DNA from 4 places in the Arthrobacter sp. T572 genome. Region 4 is predicted to be linked to each of the others. Evidence: riboswitches for the same ligand, from Rfam matches in the RefSeq annotation. Region 4 holds a riboswitch; each other region holds the start of a gene.

Region 1 (3,539 bases), 720 kb from region 4:
TACGAATTTACCGCAAGAGCGGTGCGATTCAGTGGCCGCCCGCCTCACCCAACTGGGTCGCAGTTAAGCGCGTTTTGAGGGGTCAAAACGCGCTCTGCTGCTACTTAGTTGGGTCGGGAGTCGTTCCAGTGCGCAGGCTAGTCCACGGTGCAGGGTGCGGCGCCTGCGGTACCCGGGGTGTTCGGGGCCCATTCCGGGTAGGTGCGGTGGTCGTTGGCCGGTACCCAGCGGCCTTCATCCACCACGTAGTCCCAGCCCAGGCCGGTGCGCTTGAGTTCTTCGATGCCGCGCAGCAGGCGCCCGGCGTCCTCCAGCCTGGAACCTACGCCGAAGCTGGCGCGCAGCGAACCCGAGGGCAAGCCCAGGCGCTTGAGCAGCGGGTGGGCGCAGAAGCGGCCGTCGCGGAGGCCCACACCGTGCTCTGCAGCGAGGTAGGCGGCCACCAGTCCGGCGTCGAATCCTTCCACCGAGAAGTTGACCACACCGATGGTATCGGTCGAATCGCTGAAGATCCGGTGGACGCTCACGCCGTCAATGGCCTGCAGGCCTTCCACCAGGTAGGCCCGGATGGCGGCCTCGTGGTTGTGCCATGCCTGCGGATCGAGGCCGGAAAGTACCTGGGCAGCGCGGGCGAGGGTTGCTGCACCAAGCACGTTGGGGGAGCCGCCTTCGTGGCGGGCAGGGCCGGTTGCCCAGCTGACGGAGTCCAGGCGTGCCTCGCGCACCGCTCCGCCGCCGGCAAGGTGCGGGGTTCCGGCGTCGAGCCAGTCCGGGCGTCCCACCACCACACCCGCGCCGAAAGGTGCATAGAGCTTGTGGCCGGAAAACACAACGTAGTCGACGTCGGCCGCGGCGATGTTGATGGGGCGGTGGGGTGCCAACTGTGCGGCGTCAACAACGATCCGGGCACCGTATTCGTGGGCCAGGGCTGCGAGTTCCTTGATGGGCAGGATTTCGCCGGTCACGTTGGAGGCGCCGGTGACAGCCAGCAGGGAGACGCCACCCTGGCTGAGTTCTCCGCGGATTTTCGCGATGGTGCCGGCAAGGGTGGTATCAGCCACCACGCTGCGGTGGGGAACTCCTTGCCACGGAAGCAGGTTGGCATGGTGTTCGATGTCCAGGTACAGGACTTCACCGGTGTGCTTGCCATCGATCTGTGGCAGGCAGCCTGCCAGCAGGTTCAGCGAGTCGGTGGTGTTACGGGTGAAGATCACGGAATCGTCAGGACGGCCGCCTACGAACCCGCGAACGATGTTGCGCGAGTTTTCGTACACCGAGGTGCTGATCTGCGAGGCATAACCGGCGCCCCGGTGCACGCTGGCGTAGTAGGGGAGGACCTCGTTCAAGTAGGCTGACACGATGGTCAGGGCCGGTGCCGATGCTCCGTAGTCAAGGTTGGCGTACCTGACGTGACCGCCCTGGATCAGTGGTGCCTGCAGCTCGGCGCCGGTGACGGCGGCCAGTGGCCTGCCGGCGGCAAGCTCCTGCCCGGGGGACGGCTGGATCGTGGAACTGAACGTAGCTGTGCTCATGTGACCTCACTCAAGAGGGACCCCGCCGGGGATCCGCGCTTGCCGTATCCGTTCCGGACCGGCCTGGTCGTCACCCGGGGCACCCCACCGCGAATGGAGGGTTGCCGGCCAGCAAACCGGGGTTTTGCGCTGGCACTCGTGACCTGTAAATGAGGTTAGGGCACGCCCGCCGCCCGTTTCAAAGCCGCCCGGATTGTTAAGCGCTTTATTACGCCGGTTGAAATTTGGCCGATTTGCCGAACAAACAGACGGCGGATGCCCCCGAAAGGTGGCATCCGCCGTCGAAAATTCTGCTTGGCTGCCAGGTGGCAACCGTGGCATTAGCTGCTAGAGGAGGTCGTCAACCTCGGGGTTCAAGCGCTTGAGGACTTCGGAATGGAGGATCGAATTGGTCGCCAGGGCGTTGCCACCGAAGGGGCCATCCTCACCTTCAAGGGAGGTGAACCGGCCACCGGCCTCGGTGACGATGGGGACCAGGGCCGCCATGTCGTAAAGGTTGAGCTCCGGTTCGCAGGCGATGTCCACCGCGCCCTCGGCAACAAGGCAGTATGACCAGAAGTCCCCGTACGCGCGGGTGCGCCACACGTCTTCCGTCAAGCCCAGGAACTCCTCCAGGTTTCCGCGGTCCTTCCAACCCGACAGGCTCGAGAAGGACAGGGAGGCATCGGCCAGGTGCGAGACGTTGGAAACCTTGAGCCGTGTGGCCGACGCCAGGGAACGGCCGGTGTAGGCTCCCATCCCTTTTGCAGCCCACCAACGTTTGCCCAGGGCGGGAGCGCTGACGACCCCCACCACTGGCTCCCCCTCGTCAACCAAGGCAATCAGTGTGGCCCAGACGGGAACTCCGCGGACAAAGTTCTTTGTGCCGTCGATCGGATCGATGATCCAGCGCCGCGAGCCGTGACCCGTGCTGCCGAATTCCTCACCCAGCACAGCATCCCGCGGCCGGGAACGGGACAACTGGCCGCGGATTGCTTCTTCGGCGGCCTTGTCGGCATCTGTGACCGGAGTGAGGTCTGGCTTGGTTTCGACCTGCAGGTCCAGGGCCTTGAAGCGGTCCATGGTCTGGGCATCCACGGAATCCGCCAGGACATGGGCAAGGCGAAGGTCGTCGTTGTAGCTGGAAACGGGTTGGGTCATGCCACCAAACTTATCGTGAAACGTTCCCCCGCAGCGGGACGTGAAGCCCGCTGGCTAGTTGACGGTTCCCAGTTCCTTGGCTTCCTTGGCCTCCAGCCTGGGGTCTGCGCCCAGGAGTCGTCGCAGTGATGCCAGCCGGGCCGGACCGGAGGGACCCGCGTGGCCCTCGTTGACCCACGCATCGAGGCCGCAGTTGACCGCCCCGGCGTCGTGCTTGCAACCGCGGTCGCAGGCGTCGGTGCCGGGCTCCAGGTCCGGGAACGAGTGCAGGATGCGGTCCGGATCCACCAGGGCCAGGCCGAAGGACCGGATGCCGGGAGTATCAATAATCCAGCTGCCGGACGGGGCATCGGCGAGCTTGAGCGCCAGGGCCGAGGACGAGGTGTGGCGCCCGCGGCCCGTGACGGCGTTGACGCCGCCTGTGGCGCGTTCGGCACCGGTCAAGGCGTTGACCATGGTGGATTTGCCGACGCCGGAGTGACCCAGCATGACCGTGACTTTGCCGTCCAAATGGCTGCGCAGACTTGCCACGGCTTCGCTGTCCAGGCGGGCTGACAAGCCGTCATCCGACCGGGCATCGATGCCGGATGCGGCTGCGTCCGCCGTACGGCTGATGATCACGGGGAAGTCCAGGCTCACGTAATTGGCCAGCAGCTCAGACGGATCCTTGACGTCAGCCTTGGTGACGAGCAGCAGTGGTTCAATACCTGCGTCGTATGCGGCCACCAGGGCCCGGTCAATGAAACCGGTCCGGGGTTCGGGATTGGCCGCGGCCACTACAACCACCAGCTGGTCGGCGTTCGCCACCACCACCCGTTCAACGGGGTCGGTGTCGTCGGCGCTGCGCCGCAGGACCGTGCTGCGCTC
Region 2 (3,539 bases), 1.7 Mb from region 4:
ACCCTTGATCGCGGCAGCCATCATGCCTTTGGCCATGGGCAGCAGCGAGAAATCCGTGGCACTTGCGGGCCTGCTGGCCTTGCTCGTCGGCGGCATCATGCTCGTGGGTTCAGTCCTCCGCCTGGGGACCATCACCGGCCTGCTCTCAAAACCCATCCGTTTGGGCTACCTCAACGGGCTTGCCCTGTACGTGGGGTTGTCCCAGGTTCCCGCCTTCCTGGGGATTGAGGCAGAAGGCGACTCGATCTGGGAGAAATTGGCCGGCGCCTACACCCAGGTCATGGACGGAGGCACCAACCTTGCCGCCGTCGCCCTCGGACTGGGCTCGCTGGCACTGATCTGGATTCCGCGCCGCCTGAAATGGAAGGTTCCCGGAGTCCTGCTGGCCGTGGTCGCTTCCTGCCTGGCCACGGCTTTCCTGGACCTGGGCGATACCGTCAAGGTAACAGGGGCGCTCCCCCAGGGCCTGCCGGCTCCAGCGCTTGGTGGCATCACGTGGGGCGACGCCCTTGCCCTGGTCCCGGCGGCGGCCGGCATCGCCCTCATGGCGTTCGCTGACACCGGAGTACTGTCCCAGTCCCTGGCAGCGAAAGAAGGGAAGAGGATCTCCGGCAACAGGGAGATGGCTGCCTTGGGTGCAGCCAACGCAGCAACGGGTGTCCTGGGTGGCTTTCCCATCTGCGGCAGCAGTTCCCGGACACCTGTTGCGGTGGATGCCGGGGCAAAGTCCCAACTCACGGGTGCCGTGGGAGCGGCCTTGGTGCTCGCCTTCATGCTCCTGGCGCCCGGAGTCACCGAATTCCTGCCGTCGGCCACCTTGGCGGCCGTGGTGATCGCCGCCGCGGTCGCCCTGGCCGATCCCGCGGGAGTGCGGCGCCTGCTGCGCATGAGCCGCAGCGAATCCGTGGTCATGCTGGCGGCGTTCCTTGGAGTGCTCCTGGTTGGCGTGCTGCAGGGAATCCTCGTGGCCATCGCCCTGGCCCTCCTTGATTTTGTGCGGCGGGCATGGAATCCCTACCGTACGGAGCTCGGCGCCCAGGAGGGCCGCCCCGGATACCACGACCTCGCACGCCACCCGGAAGGCGACAGGATCCCCGGGCTCCTGATCCTCCGGTTCGATGCACCCCTCTTCTTCGGGAACGGGCAGGTCCTGGCCACTTTCGTCCGGGAAGAACTGGACGAGGCCGAGGACCACATCACGCACGTCATCCTCGCTGCCGAGCCCATCACCGGGATCGACACCACAGCCCTGGACGACCTTGTCACGCTGGACGAATGGTTGGCCCAACGGGGCGTGGACCTCGTGTTCGCCGAGCTGAAGGGTCCGGTCAAGGACAAGCTGGTCCAGCTGGGCACGGCTGCCCGCTTCACTCCTGACCACTTCTATTCGACAGTTGGTGCGGCGGTCCGTGAACTGGCCGGACAGGACCACAAGTAGGCACCGGTTACGCAACATGACGGCTGCCATGCCCGCAACAAATGCAGGTGAACGTCCACGGATGTTACGTTTTTCTTGAGTAATGAGCACCAGCGTTAAGCCCTGACTTGCTGGTCGGCAACCCTCTCCCGCGGCGGGGTGCCTCAGGTGACTACTCGGCGTATCGACACTTCGAACTGCAAGCGTGACTGAGGAGCACCACGAATGCCAGAACCCACTGACGACAAACTCGCCTACCGCCTGATCACGGGCCCGGATACCCGCGAATTCTGCGAGCGCATCAGCAACGCCCTCGCCGAAGGCTATGTGCTGCACGGCAGCCCGTCCGCAACCTTCAACGGCACGGACGTGATTGTGGCGCAAGCCATCGTCCTGCCCGCCGCGATCGCAAGTGCGGATGCCGCCGTCGCGAACGCCGTGGACCAACTGGAAAACGACGAAGACGAAGAAGCATTCGAGGGACACGCATGAGCTACGCAGGTGACCTGACCCCGCAGGATGCGTGGGCCAAGCTTAAGGACGGCGCCATCCTGGTTGATGTCCGGACCGAGGGCGAATGGGCCCACATCGGCATCCCTGACACCAAGGCCACGGAGAATGATCCCCTGTTCATCCAGTGGAACCTCGCCGGCGGCATCCCGAATCCGACCTTCATCGACGACCTGAAGCAGCAGGCTCCCGAGGCTGACGGCGTTGAACTGCTGTTCATCTGCCGTTCGGGCCAGCGCTCCATCTCCGCCGCCATCGCCGCAACGCAGGCCGGATTCACGTCCTACAACGTCCTGGAAGGCTTCGAGGGCGAACCTGACCGTTACGGGGAACGCACCGTCAACGGCTGGAAGAACCGTGGCCTGCCCACCAACCTGGGGACCGACTAAAAGTGACTTTCAATCCTGACGCCGCCGGCTGGAGCGCTGACACCCAGGCCGTCCGCGGTGGACTCGACCGTACCAACTTCCAGGAAACCGCCGAGCCGGTGTTCCTCAATTCCGGCTTCGTCTACGAATCCGCTGCAGCAGCAGAACGGGCGTTCACCGGCGAAGACGAACGCTTTGTCTACTCGCGCTACGGCAACCCGTCCGTGGCCACGTTCCAGGAACGGCTGCGGCTCCTTGAAGGAACCGAGGCCTGCTTTGCCACGGCGTCCGGCATGTCTGCAGTCTTCACCGCACTGGGCGCACTGCTGGCAGCCGGCGACCGCGTGGTTGCCGCCCGTTCACTCTTCGGTTCCTGCTTTGTGATCCTGAACGAAATCCTGCCGCGTTGGGGCGTGGAAACAGTGTTCGTCGACGGCCCGGACCTGGACCAGTGGCGCGCGGCGCTCTCCGAGCCGACCACGGCCGTCTTCTTCGAGTCACCGTCCAACCCGATGCAGGAAATCGTGGACATCGCTGCCGTCAGCGAACTGGCACATGCCGCCGGGGCGACTGTGGTCGTCGACAATGTCTTTGCCACTCCCCTGCTGCAACGCTGCGGTGAGCTGGGCGCCGATGTGATCGTCTACTCGGGCACCAAGCACATCGATGGCCAAGGCCGCGTGATGGGTGGAGCGATCCTGGGCACCAAGGAGTTCATTGACGGCCCCGTCAAGCAGCTCATGCGGCATACCGGACCGTCGCTGTCCGCCTTCAACGCCTGGGTCCTCACCAAGGGCCTTGAAACCATCGGGCTGCGCGTGAACCACAGCTCCGCATCGGCTTTGAAAATCGCCGAATGGCTCGAGCAGCAGCCGGCCATCAACTGGGTCAAGTACCCGTTGCTTAAGTCCCACCCGCAGTATGAGCTCGCCACCAAGCAGATGAAAGCCGGCGGCACCGTACTGACGTTCGAACTGTCACCGTCCTCCGGGCGGAGCGCCAAGGAAGCCGCCTTTGCGTTGCTGGACGGCCTGCGGGTCATCGACATTTCCAACAACCTGGGCGACGCCAAGTCCCTCATCACGCACCCTGCCACCACCACCCACCGGGCCATGGGACCGGAGGGACGGGCCGCCATTGGACTGTCCGACGGCGTGGTCCGGTTGTCCGTTGGATTGGAAGACGTGGACGACCTGATTTTGGATCTGGAAAAGGCGCTCAAGCAGGTCTAACCTTCATGCCAT
Region 3 (3,539 bases), 930 kb from region 4:
CTCACTTTCCGGCTCCACGGCTCTCCATTCCTTGCGCCCCGGTCACGCGGGCCGCGCGGAGGACGAACCAACATTACGGGCACCTGCTCTATGGCGTCCATTCACATGTGCCCAGGAAAGGCCCGTCCTAAACGATCGCGGCGCCGAAAGCCAGCCCCAACCCGTAGGTGGCGGCCGCTGCCCCCAGGCCGATGGCCAGCTGCCGCAGACCCCGGCTGAGCGGCGATGTTCCGGACAGCAAGCCCACGACGGCGCCCGTCGCCAACAGTGCGATGCCCACCAGCGCACCGGCTACTGCCAGCGCGGCCACGCCCGTCATGCCGAAGATGAAGGGGATGATGGGGACGATGGCTCCGGAGGCGAAGAAACAGAAGCTGGACAGTGCCGCTCCCCAAGCAGACCCTACGGTTTCGTGGTCGTCGGTGGGCGGCTTTTCCGGCTGCAGGGACAGGCTGGGGTCGCAGTCGCAGCTGAACAGGCCCAGGCGTTCGGCGGCGCGGTGTTCGGCTGCCTCACGCGTCATGCCGCGGGCCAGGTAGACCAGCACGAGTTCGTTGTGCTCGATGTCCAGTGACGGTGCCGCGGTCAGCGTCGCCTGGGTGGGGAGGGTGGCGCTGAGCAGCTCCCGCTGGGACCGGACGGATACGTACTCGCCGGCACCCATGGACAGCGCTCCGGCGAGAAGGCCGGCCACGCCGCTCATCAGCACCACGGAACTGGGAACGCCGGTGGCCGCCATGCCCATGACCAGCGAAAGGTTGCTCACCAGGCCGTCGTTGGCACCGAACACGGCTGCCCGGAAGGTGCCCGACAACCTGTTCCGCCCCCGGGTTGCCAGGCCGCGGACAACTTCCTCGTGGATCTGCTCGTCGGCCACCATGGCGGGCGTGGCGGCCGGCTCGGCACCGTACGGCGACCTGCCTTCGGCCCGCTGCGCGAGCGCAAGGACAAAGACCGATCCGAAGTTGCGGGCGAGGAAGCCCAGGAAGCGGCTCCGGCCGGATGCTGCCTTGGGCATTCCGGCGTGTTCGCCGAGGAGTTTGAGCCAGTGGGCCTCGTGGCGGCCCTCGGCTTCGGACAGGGCCAGCAGGATCTGGCGTTCTTCGCCCTCACGCCGCTGCGCGAGTTCCCGGTACACCGCGGCTTCGGCCCGTTCGTCGGCCAGGTACTGGCGCCAGCGCTTGATGTCGGAGGCGGACGGCGGTGGCGGCGTTTCCGCTGCCGGAGCTGATTCCGCTGCCGGGGCCGTTTCAGGGGCGGGACCCGGAGCGGGGCTCAACGGATCATGGGATTCATGGTGCTTCTGCACGTTATCTCCTGTGCTGGGTGGGGTGGTTTCGGCCCCATTGCACCGCCCACTGTACCGCTTATTTCCGCGGTTTTTTGGCCGGTATTCCTCAACCGGAATGTTCGGCGGACCTTAATTCGGAGCCCCGCTCAACCTGCGTTCCGACGTGCCGGTCGGGTGTCTTGACCGTTCGCCGGGGCCGGTGCTCAGATGGAAGGACAGGGGCGGGGGACTCCCCGCATTCGGCCGAAGGGCTGCTTGCCGGCCCACCACACGGAGGTTGGAGCATGAACAGCACCGAACCGCACGCAAGCCACCCCGAACGGGCAACCATCGAGTCGGATCCTGCCTACGATTACGGCGAGGACCAGGAAGTGGACGAACCGTGGGTTGAGGAAGTGGACGCTCCCGACGACGACGAGCGGGTGGTCCCGATCGACGACGCGGACGACTTCCGCGAGGACGACGACGACGAACTCTAGTCCTGCATGTCGCTCAGCAGGAAGTGCCGCTCGCGCCCCCGAGGTTGTCCGACGGCGGCAACGGTCACCGTCAGCGTCCGCATCGCGCTGCACCATCGCGTGGGACGGACCGCTTGGCCCAGGGCGCGTTCCATCCTGTGAGCGTCCGCGCAGAGGAACCGCTGCAAGCGGCCGTCCAGGAACAGCGTCACGGTTCCCCTGACAACGTCCACGCCGGGAACCACCGGCACGCCGGGACGTCGGGGGAGGGCAGGGGTGTTTGTTTCGCTCAGGGGGTGGGCTTGGAACGGCAAGGATGGATCTCCTGGGGAGTGCTCTTGCCCGCTCGGTTGTCTCTGGTCCGGAACGGGCCGCTTCCTCATCCGAACCACCCGTGAACATGGGGTTGGTGTGTGGCCAGTCGGAGCTTGGCGCCACCTCTCTTGAAGCTGGCACCACCCTACCGCATGGGCCTTCTTGTTCCGGTCCCGTCCGCAGGAACACACTGTTCAAGGAAGCATCAGTCAGCACCAGGAGGCCCAATGCCCTCGATAGAGAAAAGCGTGGATATTCCCCGGCCCCAGCAGGAGGTCTTCGACTTCCTGGCACGGTTCGAAAACCTCTCCACCTATGATGCTTTTGTCATTTCGTCCGGGCCGCTCGGCGATGCTCCGCCAGGGCTGGGAACCCGGGGCCGGGGAACCACCAGGATCATGGGGCGGCAGTTTGACTGGATGGTTGAATATACGGAATTCGATCCACCCCGCCGCATGGGGTGTCCCGCTCGATCGAAGGTGAGCGGGATTTGACGGCGACGTTCACCCTGGAATCCGTTGACGGCGGGCCCCGCGTTACCGAGCAACTGCGGCTCAATACACCCATGGAGGGCCTGATGGGCAGACTGCCTGGGCCGCTGGTGGAATGGTTCCTGGGTCTGTCCCTCCGCCGCAACCTCAAGAACCTCGCCAAGGTGCTGGCTGCCTGACACTGCCCACTCACAGCACCCGGGCAACGAGAAGTTTGCCGGATTCGGTCCCCTGGCCCGGGAAAACAACAAGGCGGCGCTCCCCGCAAAGGGAAGCGCCGCCGTCGGACGTTGCTTGCAGAAGCTGCAGCTACTTGGCCGGTGAGCTCAGCTCATCCTCGGCCACGCGGGTACCGGCAACACGGTCCGTCCAGGCCTTCATGACCGCCGGGTCGGTGGGCTTGCTGAACAGTGAAACAGCCACGTAGACGATCGCAGAGGCGAGCAGGCCATAGTAGATGGGCTCGTTCGCGTAAATGCCGTCCAGGGGAGCCTTGGCGTTGATCTCAAGGATGATCATGGTGCCCAGGGTGACCACGGAGCCCACGGCCATGGACGCAGCGGCGGCAATTCCCGTGCCACGCTTCCACACCAGGCCACCGATGATCGCGACCAGGAGGCCGCCCACCAGGATGTCGTACGCAATGGTCAGTGCCGCCACGACGTCCTTGGTGGAGATGGCGATGATGATGGCCAGGATGCCGAGTCCCAGGACCCAGTAGCGGTTGGCCTTGACGTCGTGCTCAGGGTTGTCGGAGTCGTCGGTGTTGACGGTCTTGCCGAACCAGCCGGCCACGAACGGGAGAACGTCGGCGCGGGCCACGGTTGCGGCTGCGATGAGTGCGCCGGAGGCGGTGGACATCATGGCTGCGACGGCTGCGGCGAGGACCAGGCCGCCGATGCCGATCGGGAGCAGGTTGGTGGCGACTTCGGCGTAGACGTCGTCCTTGGCTTCGATCTCGATACCGGACAAGGCAACGCTTGC
Region 4 (3,539 bases):
CAAGGCAAGCGCAGGGACGCTTTCCGGCCTGCGTGGGAAAGCTGGATGCCGATCCTGGCCCCGCGTTCGTGGACGAAATCGACGATGTCCTGCCAGGCCTGCTCCTGCTGGTCGTTCCACAGCCCTGTGTCCCCCAGGGAGATCCGTGCCTCCGGAGAAACGGCCGTGGCTTCGGCGAAGATCAGGCCGAAGCCGCCCGACGCCCGTGCCCCGAGATGGACCAGGTGCCAGCGTCCCGGAACGCCGTCCGCAGCGGAGTACTGGCACATCGGGGAAAGCCACAGCCGGTTGGCGAACGTCCGCCGTCCCAGGGTGATGGGCTGAAAGAGGCTGACGGTGGTTCGCTTGGCTACAGGAGGCGCGTTCACGCGCGTGCCTGCCCGCGAAACGCAGCGGATATCCGGCCATCGACCAGCACTGCAACGACCCCGGAACCTGCCGCTTCCCGGGCGGGCAGACCCGCTGCCAGTGTGCGGTACCCGAGTCCCGCGGTAACGGCCGGGGAAGCATCGTCCACAGCACTCAACGACTCCAGCGTCACCACCGCCGCTACCTCGCGCGGGTGGACGGTTCCGAAGGTGTCGCCGCGGTCCAGAACCAGGAATGCCGGTTCGGCGGGAGCCACCTGGCGGGCATGAAGTACGACGGCGGCCTCCGCCGCTGTCAGGGTACTCGCCAGGAGCTGGACTCCGGCAGGCGCGGTGGCGAGCAGCGAGCGAACGGTTCCTTCCGGCGTCGTGGGTTCCAGGAAACCGAGCGAGGTGAGCCAGGCGTCGTCGAAATAGGTGGAGAGGTAGTTCCGGCCGGAGTCCGGCACCACCACCACGATCGTGTGGTGTCCGTCCAGGGTTTCGGCGAGTTGCAGTGCTGCAGCCAGGGCTGTGCCGCCGGTGGCGCCGATCAACAAGCCTTCCTCGCGGGCAGCGCGGCGGGCAGTGAAGATGGCGTCCCGGTCGCTGATGCTGAAGTATTTGTCCACCAAGGCGGTGTCGAAGGCCTCGGGCCAGAGGTCTTCAACGGAGTCCGGGTGCAGGGGATGCCCGGCACCTTCGGTGTATTTGAGGGATCCGTTGCCTCCGCCGTAGCGGGAGTGCTCCGGGTCGGCGGCGATGACCTGGACCGCCCCCTCGCTGGCCTGCTTCAAGTACCGCCCCGTGCCGCTGATGGTCCCGCCGGTTCCGACGCTTGCGACGAAGTGGGTCACGGCCCCTTCGGTGTCGGCCCAGATCTCGGGTCCCGTCCCCGCAAAATGGGCGGCGGGGTTGGCGGGATTGTCGTACTGCAGTGCGAGCCATGCGCCCGGGGTAGAGGCTGCGAACGCCGCCGCCCGGTTGGCGAGGTGGGCCGGGTCCGAGCGTGGCACGAAATCAGCCACCAAGTGCACCTCCGAACCGTAGGCACGGAGCAAACTGATCTTCTCGGCGGCGGTGGCGGCGGGTGCGAAGATCACCGAGCGGTAGCCCAGCTGCGCGGCCACAAGGCTCAACCCGATACCTGTGTTGCCGCTGGTACCCTCAACGACCGTGCCGCCGGGCTCCAGGAGTCCGGCCTCTTCAGCCGCACGGATCATCGACAACGCGGCGCGGTCCTTGACGCTGCCGCCTATGTTCTGGAACTCGAGCTTGGCGTAGATGCGTGGACGCACCCCGCCGCCGAGCTTGTTCAGGCGGAGCAGGGGAGTGGCGCCAATGGCATCCAGGACTGATTCGTGGACGGTCATGGGACCAACGGGCGGATGGAGCTCTGGGTGGCGGACATCATGCTGGGATCGTGGACCTGCACAAGGGTCCCGGGAGGCTTTGGCATGGCACGACACTACGGAGCCTCAAGGCCGGGCCAAAGCTGTTCTGTCACCGCGCTCAACGGGACTCAACCCGGCTCAATCCCACGCAACGGGAAGTCACACAGGACTCCCGGATCGGTCAAAAATGACGAACTTGGCAGCCCTTTGACGCGGTGTTTCCCGGGTTGACTTCCCGCGTCGGGCCGGTTTGTACATTCCTTGGACACGCTCCTAGATTCAATCCCAGGTCAAGAGTCAGCGCGCCAAGGACCGGCTCGCGCTGCGGCAACCCTCAGGCATTGTGTGGCGGGGTGCTCCGGAAACAGACCTGGCCGCAACAGCGGCAAGCGAATGTCAACCGGCCGCACCGCGGCCTCTGAAAAGAGAGAACCATGCCTTCCAATCCTGATTTCCGTTCGCGTGTAGTTGCTTTGGAGCTCGACGGCGATGGGGCCCACCCGGCTGCGTGGCGCAAGGCCCTCCATGATCCGCAGGCACTGTTGGGGGGCCAGCGGATCCGGGAGACTGTCCAGGCCGCCGATATTGCCGGCTTCCACTTGGCTACCTTCAAGGACAGCCGGGTGGTGGACAAAGGAACCACCGGGATACCCGTGCGCCTCGATGCCATCCAGCGGGCAGCCTTTGCCGCGCCGGTCACCCGCTCCCTGGGGCTGGTCCCGGAAGCAGGGACGCTCTTCACCGAGCCGTTCCACCTTGCCACGCAGCTGGCCAGCCTCGACTACTCCTCGCACGGCCGGGCCGGCTGGCTGGTCAACGCGGACAACTTTGCCGGGGAAGCCCGGTCCGTGGGCCGCACGCCGCTTCCCGGGGACGACGTGATCAGCGAGGCAGCCGATGTTGTCCAGGCCAACCGCAGGCTCTGGGACTCCTGGGAAGATGACGCTGTCATCCGCGACGTTGCCACGGGCCGCTACCTGGACCGCGGAAAGCTGCACTATGCCGATTTTGAAGGCGGGCGGTTCGCCGTGAAGGGCCCGTCCATCATTCCGCGTCCACTCCAGGGCCAGCTGGTGGTGTTCGCCCCCGCAAGCCTGCTTCCCGCCGTCGAAGCTGACGTGGCCCTGGTCTCCGCCGGCACGGCCGACGACCTGGCCCAGGCAGCACAAGAGGCAGCGGCGGCAGGTGCGCAGCGGACGGTCGTTGAACTGGATGTGATCCTGGACGCCCGGGGGCAAACCGCAGCCAGCCGGCTTGCGGAGCTTGATGCCCACGAAAAGTGGCAGGGCGGGGCGCGCTACGTGGGCGATCCCGATGGGCTCGTGGAACTCCTCACGGCGCTCTTTGCAGCCGCAGACGGCGTGCGCCTCAAGCCCGCAGTGCTGGACATCGACCTGCCGGAGCTTGCCCGCAAGGTGCTGCCTGAACTGCACAAGTCCGGGCTCGTAACGCCGCCAAAGCCAGGCACGACGCTGCGCGAAATTTTCCGCCTTCCACGCCCCGCCAACCGCTACGCCGCAGCCTGAACAAGGCCAAGAACAAGGCAGAGAGCAGAACCATGACCAAGCATCACCGCATCGCAGGCAACGGCCGGATCCAGTTCGGTGTCTTTTTCCAGGGCGTCAACCACACCACGGTGTGGAAGGACCCGGCCAGCGGCTCGCAGACCGACTTCGAATCCTTCCGCCGCGTGGCCCAGACAGCCGAACGAGGCCTTTTTACAGCCTTCTTCCTCGGCGAGGGCCTCCGCCTCCGCGAACACCTGGGCAGGATCCACGACCTGGACGTCGCAGGGCGG

What was found. A riboswitch is a leader RNA that binds a small molecule or an ion and turns the genes downstream of it on or off. The one in region 4 is predicted to bind S-adenosylmethionine.
Region 1: linked by a shared signal. The riboswitch ahead of ACUYMZ_RS13685 (aminotransferase class V-fold PLP-dependent enzyme) and the one ahead of ACUYMZ_RS10345 (LLM class flavin-dependent oxidoreductase) in region 4 are both predicted to bind S-adenosylmethionine.
Region 2: linked by a shared signal. The riboswitch ahead of ACUYMZ_RS18420 (DUF1737 domain-containing protein) and the one ahead of ACUYMZ_RS10345 (LLM class flavin-dependent oxidoreductase) in region 4 are both predicted to bind S-adenosylmethionine.
Region 3: linked by a shared signal. The riboswitch ahead of ACUYMZ_RS06110 (hypothetical protein) and the one ahead of ACUYMZ_RS10345 (LLM class flavin-dependent oxidoreductase) in region 4 are both predicted to bind S-adenosylmethionine.

What each region holds. Positions count from the first base shown of each region.
Region 1 is NZ_JBRAZQ010000002.1:2,692,121-2,695,659, reverse strand. It holds gene ACUYMZ_RS13685 (aminotransferase class V-fold PLP-dependent enzyme) at 138-1,532, opposite strand; SAM riboswitch class IV at 1,563-1,676, opposite strand; gene hisN (histidinol-phosphatase) at 1,860-2,672, opposite strand; gene rsgA (ribosome small subunit-dependent GTPase A) at 2,727-3,539, opposite strand, start outside.
Region 2 is NZ_JBRAZQ010000002.1:3,716,388-3,719,926, forward strand. It holds gene ACUYMZ_RS18415 (SulP family inorganic anion transporter) at 1-1,438, shown strand, start outside; SAM riboswitch class IV at 1,517-1,629, shown strand; gene ACUYMZ_RS18420 (DUF1737 domain-containing protein) at 1,643-1,909, shown strand; gene ACUYMZ_RS18425 (rhodanese-like domain-containing protein) at 1,906-2,316, shown strand; gene ACUYMZ_RS18430 (O-succinylhomoserine sulfhydrylase) at 2,319-3,527, shown strand.
Region 3 is NZ_JBRAZQ010000002.1:1,046,556-1,050,094, forward strand. It holds gene ACUYMZ_RS06095 (matrixin family metalloprotease) at 1-18, opposite strand, end outside; gene ACUYMZ_RS06100 (VIT1/CCC1 transporter family protein) at 128-1,309, opposite strand; gene ACUYMZ_RS06105 (hypothetical protein) at 1,576-1,770, shown strand; gene ACUYMZ_RS06110 (hypothetical protein) at 1,767-2,063, opposite strand; SAM riboswitch class IV at 2,079-2,198, opposite strand; gene ACUYMZ_RS06115 (SRPBCC family protein) at 2,292-2,558, shown strand; gene ACUYMZ_RS06120 (SRPBCC family protein) at 2,555-2,734, shown strand; gene ACUYMZ_RS06125 (sodium:solute symporter family protein) at 2,865-3,539, opposite strand, start outside.
Region 4 is NZ_JBRAZQ010000002.1:1,975,402-1,978,940, forward strand. It holds gene ACUYMZ_RS10335 (NADH:flavin oxidoreductase/NADH oxidase) at 1-368, opposite strand, end outside; gene ACUYMZ_RS10340 (PLP-dependent cysteine synthase family protein) at 365-1,720, opposite strand; SAM riboswitch class IV at 2,030-2,139, shown strand; gene ACUYMZ_RS10345 (LLM class flavin-dependent oxidoreductase) at 2,176-3,267, shown strand; gene ACUYMZ_RS10350 (NtaA/DmoA family FMN-dependent monooxygenase) at 3,300-3,539, shown strand, end outside.